DNA from 2 places in the Shewanella sp. 125m-1 genome. Region 2 is predicted to be linked to the other one. Evidence: predicted binding sites of a transcription regulator. Region 2 holds the regulator's gene; the other holds the start of a gene.
The links. The regulator sigma-54, encoded in region 2, starts transcription at its own class of promoters, with help from an activator protein. The targets are predictions, from matches to a motif close to GTTGGCACGNNNNTNGNNT.

Region 1: the regulator sigma-54 is predicted to act here: its motif matches at 1,587-1,605, upstream of fliD (flagellar filament capping protein FliD).

What each region holds. Positions count from the first base shown of each region.
Region 1 is NZ_JBRILT010000017.1:74,650-78,076, reverse strand. It holds gene fliS (flagellar export chaperone FliS) at 1-157, opposite strand, end outside; gene fliD (flagellar filament capping protein FliD) at 172-1,557, opposite strand; gene ACVBIK_RS10005 (flagellin N-terminal helical domain-containing protein) at 1,851-2,657, opposite strand; gene fliB (flagellin lysine-N-methylase) at 2,904-3,251, shown strand; gene fliB (flagellin lysine-N-methylase) at 3,292-3,427, shown strand, end outside.
Region 2 is NZ_JBRILT010000010.1:13,257-16,683, forward strand. It holds gene lptA (lipopolysaccharide transport periplasmic protein LptA) at 1-13, shown strand, start outside; gene lptB (LPS export ABC transporter ATP-binding protein) at 10-741, shown strand; gene ACVBIK_RS06820 (RNA polymerase factor sigma-54) at 878-2,341, shown strand; gene hpf (ribosome hibernation promoting factor) at 2,371-2,658, shown strand; gene ptsN (PTS IIA-like nitrogen regulatory protein PtsN) at 2,661-3,104, shown strand; gene rapZ (RNase adapter RapZ) at 3,312-3,427, shown strand, end outside.

The sequences.
Region 1 (3,427 bases), on a different contig from region 2:
CAAAGCTCCTGCGCTGCATAAAGCCGCTAGCACGCTGGATCTCTTCTAATAGACCGTCGAGAAGCATTCGTACCATCTCGTGAGGGTTCGCAGCTGCGGCTCTAGCATTCAAAGAGGTTTGCTTATAAGCATTAAAGGGATCGTGCTCGTTCAACATTTTTTAGTATTTCCTTAATAAAACAGTGCGCTAGCTGAGTTGAGTTGGCTAATAGTGGCTTCCATTGCGGTAAATTGAGCCAGATAAATTTGATACCTTTGTTCCATCTGTCTGTCGTGAGTATCCATACTGGTTTCGACTCTCTCGATCTGTTTCTCAAGGTTGTCTTGCTTGAGATCCATCGAGCCTTGGAACTTGGTGAAGGGGTCGATGATGGTATCGAGCCTGTCTATATAGCTGCCAGAATCGGTAAACATGGCTTGTATCGCGTCAGGATCATCTTTTAGTGCTTTAGATAACTTATCTTTGTCAATGTCGAGTTTGCCGTCACGGCCCATTTCTACACCGATGTCAGATAGACGCATACCGTTTGGCGCAGCATCAAAAATGGCATCACGCATATTCTGTTGCAGCATTCGAATACTCGAATCACCCTTGAGTACGCCTAGCTGATCTTCGGTAATTGAAGAGTTGAAGTCATCATCTTCGTCTTTATCTTCATCTTCATCACTGTCGCTGTTATCGTCATTCTCATTATTAAGATCATCTAAGGCTTCACTGCCCATGGAGCGAGTTAACTTATTTATTTCGTCCATCAAGTCATTGAAAATATCAACAAAATCTTCAATTGCTTGTTCGCTGGAGTCAGTATCAGATTTGATCTTAATGCTACTGCTTTCACCTACTGCGTGGACTTTATTAAGTTCAATAGAGACACCATCAATAACGTTAGTTAAATTGTTACTGCTGCTCTGAATATCTATGCCGTTAAGGGTCGCCAGCGCATCTTGCGCCGCTTTTCGTTCGGTCATGCCCCAGTCTGCACCGTCCATCTTGACGTCAATGGCGTTTGCTTCACCCGTCTCTTTTGAGGTCAGCATCAATTCGACTTGGCCACCCGTTCTGACCAAAGATGCTTGCACTCCCGGGTTAGCTGAATGGTTATTGATGGCATCCCGTAGGTCGGTAACAGTCTTTGTGCCATCGGCATTGAGCACTGCCATGTCGATCTCTATGGTGTCAGCTGCGCTAGGACCAACTTGAATGCTTAGCATGCCCGTTGTCGGTAGGACTTCAGTTTCGCTGGCAAAGCTCTTGGTTAATTGGTGTGCCTGGGCTAGTTGCTTAACATGCAGATCATAGTTACCGGTAGGTGCGCCACTTTCGACCGTGATTGAGGCATTATCATCACTAATGGTTGAGGTTTTGCTCTCGAAAGCGTCACCATCAATTGTCTCTAGTTTGCTGGTCATGCTATTTAGACTACGCTCGAGGATCTTATAGGCATCGAGTTGCGACTCATATTTGGTCATATTGCTTTCAAATATCTGATCTTTACCCATGCGTTCTGCGACGATAAGCTGTTCGGCGAATGAGGCGCCACCCATACCTGAAATCATTTGATCCTCCAATCTTGCTGTAATGCAAATGGCAATCTTTGTGCCAATAGTTAAGTATATGTTTTACATGTTCTTTAAATCTTTAGCTGCATGTGGCGGATTAACTTTCCTTCCGTTACTAACGCTTAAAGGGAAGTACTGCTTCCGCTTGCGACTATTGCACTATGTTCACTACAACCATGTAATAAGTAAGGCGACCTCAAGCTAGGGGCACTGAAGTTTTGCGGGGAATTTGTTGCCAAAAAAAAGGGCCAGAAGGCCCTTGATAGAAAGTTGGGAGAATGGGGGGAAGATTAGCCCAATAGACCCATAACCAAACCAGTGTTTTGGTTTGAAGAAGACAGGATGTTAGTACCGGCTTGAACGAGTAGCTGGTTTTTGGTCATCGCTGCCGTTTCTACCGCAAAATCGGTATCCATGATACGACCAGCAGCCGCTTTAGTATTTTCGGTAACGTTAGTTAGGTTAGATGCTGTGTGACCTAGGCGGTTAATGCTAGCACCTAGGTTAGAACGCTCAGCAGCAACGGCATCGATCATAGCTGTAGCGTTGTCGATTTCAGTTACAGCAGATGCTTGGTCTGTAATTGTACCTGTGAAGGTAGCATTAGCCACAACAGTAGATGTTACCGTTAGTGTCTCGCCACCTGATGCGCCAATCTGGAAATCTACGCCGGCATCTAGAGTAGCGAACAGTGCGTTGCCGCTATATTCAGTATCTGAAATGATGCGCTGTGCTTCTTCGTTTAGTGCAGCATATTCAGTACCGATAGCAGTAATATCTTCTGCAGAGTTCACGCCGTTAGCCGCTTGTGTTGCTAGTTCTTTTTGACGGTTAGCAATAGTCATTAACTCGTCTAATGCGCCATCGGCAGTCTGTAGCATAGAAGTTGCGTCAGATACGTTACGGTTTGCCGCTTCCATACCGGTTACGTTAGCGTTTAAGCGAGATGCGATCTGTAGACCAGCAGCATCGTCAGACGCACTGTTGATGCGAAGACCTGTAGATAGACGCTCCATAGCGTTGCTAAGTAGGTCGTTATTTTTAGTGACAGCATTTTGAGCGATGTTAGACGCGTTGTTAGTCATTACAGATAACATAGGATATTCCTTTGAGTTTTACTGATTGTTTGGTTTCTATAATCTTAAAACGACGCGCTAAATGAAAACTGAAAGCAATTGGTGATTTAATTTATTGAGGCAAGTGTATCTCCATGAATTTAAAGATTTAAATATTTTTAATTATAATTGGTGAATGACAAAAAAGACTTTAGTTAATCGGTGTTTTGGTCGCTCTTAATAAGCATATCTAGGCTTGGCCAAAACTTGATAATAAAGAGAGCAATAATGAAGCATTCACTCATTAGACCCAGTTTCGTCACTAACTTCAGCTGTATTGGCGGCGAGTGTGAAGACAGTTGCTGTTATGGCTGGAATATCCATATTGATAAGCAGAGCTATAAAAAAACCTTGGCACATAGCGAGCTTAAGGTTTTGGCTAAAACGGCACTGAAAAAGGTCAAAAAGAGTGATCAGGTGTGGGCTCAAGCGGTATTGAATGAAGAGGGGGCATGTGGCTTTTTAGATGACAATAAACTCTGCCAAATTCATGCTAAGGCCGGGGAGGCATTGCTGAGTAATACTTGCAAGACCTATCCAAGAATGTCGCATATGAGGGGGGGGGGATCGCTATGACAGCCTATCATTATCTTGCCCTGAGGCAGCGAGAAATATTTTGCTTCGACCCGATGCATTTAGTTTGCAGCGAACAGCAATTAATCATCATCGTAGCTACAAGGCGACACCACTTTGGGCCCAAAAAGCTTATGATTATTCAATTCAATTACTGTTAAAGCCTGAACAACCGCTGG
Region 2 (3,427 bases):
GGAACAGCAATGAACCAAATCACCTTAAAAGCGGTCAATCTTGCTAAGAGCTATAAAAATCGTGCCGTCGTACAAGATGTTAGCTTAACCGTAAAGACAGGTCAGATTGTTGGTTTGCTTGGCCCAAACGGTGCAGGTAAAACAACGACATTCTACATGGTGGTTGGCCTAGTACAGAGTGATAAGGGTAAGATCTTTATTGATGATGACGATCTTACGCTCGATCCTATGCATTTACGCGCCCGTAAAGGTATCGGTTACCTACCTCAGGAAGCCAGTATTTTTAGAAAGCTGTCAGTACGTGACAACATCATGGCCGTCTTACAGACTCGTCATGACATCAATAACGAGCAACGTGAAGAACAACTTGAGCATCTACTCGAAGAGTTTCATATCACTCACATTCGTGACAGCCAAGGTATGGCATTGTCTGGAGGCGAACGCCGCCGGGTAGAAATTGCTCGGGCACTCGCAGCTAATCCAAAGTTTATCTTGTTAGATGAGCCGTTCGCGGGTGTTGACCCCATTTCAGTTATCGATATTAAAAAAATTATTGAACAACTTAAGAGTCGCGGTCTGGGCGTACTGATCACCGATCATAATGTTCGCGAAACTTTGGACGTTTGTGAGCGTGCTTACATAGTAAGCCACGGAAATCTGATTGCTGAAGGTACACCTGCCGAAATCTTGGACAACCAACAGGTTCGAGCGGTGTACTTAGGTGAACAATTCAGGCTATAGTTAATTCACAGTATGGAAGCTGAAAAACTCAATATGGAATTATTTCCAAAAAAAATCAACGTGTTGAGTTTTTGAGCAACCTTCGCCAGTTCAACGAGCTTTAACGTTTAACTACAGTGTAGGGAATAGCGGTAAAATGAAAGCGTCACTCCAGCTCAAAATGGGTCAACAGCTCACTATGACTCCCCAGTTACAACAGGCCATTCGCCTGTTACAACTGTCTTCTTTAGAGCTGCAACAAGAGATCCAACAAGCATTAGATTCTAATCCGTTACTGGAGCTAGATGAAGAGCAGTCAGATGGCGATATGATCAACGATGAAGATCACTCTGTAAATGACTCTAATAGTGAACTCACCCAAGATAGCGCAAGCGTTGACACCTCCGAAGCCCTCACCCAAGATTCCATGCCCGATGACCTGCCTATGGATACCACTTGGGATGAAGTCTACACCGTTTCCTCTAATGCTAGCTCAGGCGTAAGTCGTGAAGATGACATGCCATTCCAAGGCGAGACTAGCGAAGGCTTATATGAGCATCTTGAGTGGCAAAAGAACCTCACCCCATTTTCAGATAACGATCTTGCTATCGCCACCGCGATTATTGATGCGATCGATGAACGAGGTTATTTAACCCAGAGCTGTGACGAAATTCTCGAAGCGATGGGCGATCCTGAAACTGAACTCGATGAAGTCGAAGCCGTTTTAAAACGAATTCAACATTTTGATCCTATCGGTGTTGCCGCCCGCAACTTAAGTGAATGCCTACTTATCCAGCTAGCACAATATGCCGCAGATACACCGCACATTGAAAATGCAAGATTACTGATTAAAGACTATTTAGACCTTATTGCGGGGCGTGATTTTAGGCAGTTAATGCGTAAAACCAAACTCAAAGAGGATGATTTACGTGAGGCGATCACACTGATCCAAACTCTTAACCCAAGACCTGGGCTTGCCATTGCACGCAGTAAAGATGAATACGTCATTCCCGACGTGTCTGTCAGCAAGAAAAAAGGTCGCTGGGTGGTAGAGCTAAATCCTGACTATATGCCTAAGATTAATGTTAATCAGCATTACGCATCAATGGCGCGTAGCACAACGAATCAGGCCGACGGTCAATTTATCCGTGGCCACCTGCAAGAAGCTAAGTGGTTTATAAAGAGCCTGGAAAGCCGCAACGACACCTTATTGAAAGTGACAAACTGTATCGTCAAATTCCAGCAAGGCTTTTTTGAGTTCGGTGAAGAAGCCATGAAACCTATGGTACTCAATGACATTGCCGAAGCTGTTGAAATGCATGAATCTACCATTTCACGTGTTACCACACAGAAGTACATGCACACCCCAAGGGGCATTTTTGAACTAAAATATTTCTTCTCAAGCCATGTGGGTACCGACGATGGCGGAGAATGCTCATCGACAGCAATTAGGGCATTTATTAAGAAATTAGTCGCAGCTGAAAACCAGAGGAAACCGTTAAGCGATAGCAAAATGGCCCAGCTTCTGGCTGAACAAGGGATTAAAGTTGCTAGACGTACGATTGCAAAATATCGAGAAGCGATGCTGATCCCGCCCTCAAACCAACGTAAGAGTTTATAACTCAAAATTAGGCACATGGAGGATCGATAATGCAAATCAACCTGACAGGACATCACATCGAAATCACCGATTCACTACGCGGTTATGTAGAAGAGAAATTTACAAAGCTTGAACGACATTTCGATCAGATCAATAATGTGCACGTTATTTTGAATGTACAAAAAATGCAGCAGATTGCCGAAGCTAAAATTCACCTTAAAAAAGGGGAAGTATTTGCTATTTCGGAACATGCAGATATGTATGCTGCAATAGACTCCCTGATCGATAAACTAGATCGTCAGGTTATTAAACACAAAGAGAAGCTGACTAAACACTAACGATGGAACTAAGTACCATCCTGCAGCCGGAGTGCACTACCTGCGCCACTCCGGGCAGTAAGAAAAAAGTACTGGAGTTAATCAGTGACATTGCCGCTGTCCAGTACCCAACCCTTTCTTCACAAGAGATCTTTGAAAGTCTCTTGGCACGAGAGAAAATGGGTAGCACGGGAATAGGTAATGGTATAGCGATTCCTCATGGAAGGCTGTCGAATATAGAACGTCCAGTTGCAGTATTAGTTAAATGTGAAGTTCCTATCCCATTTGACTCATTCGATAAGCAGCCTGTCGATATTCTATTTGCTTTATTGGTGCCATCTGATCAGTGTGAGCAACATTTAGCAACACTGTCTTGTATGGCTGAAAAACTCAACGATAAAGCGGTGGTTAAGCAGTTGAGAAAGACCAGCAATGAATCAGAACTATACCAAGTCATTACCCAATAGCTAACTACTCAGGTCTTTAAGTTATTTATTTTTTTACACAAAAGGTAAATGATTTAAAGACCTAAGTAATTATTACAGCAATATTATTTATTCTTATTCACCCGCTCAACTTCTTGCTTTCAGCCTTAAAAAAGTTAATCTATACACTTACACAATATAACCACAAAAATCATACATTTTGTTTAATGTCTATCAGGTAATCATACGATGAAGCTTGTTTTAGTCTCAGGTCGCTCCGGTTCAGGTAAGTCCGTTCTATTAAGAATGCTAGAAGATCTCGGCTATTATTGTGTCGATAACCTGCCCTTGCCAATGATGGGGAC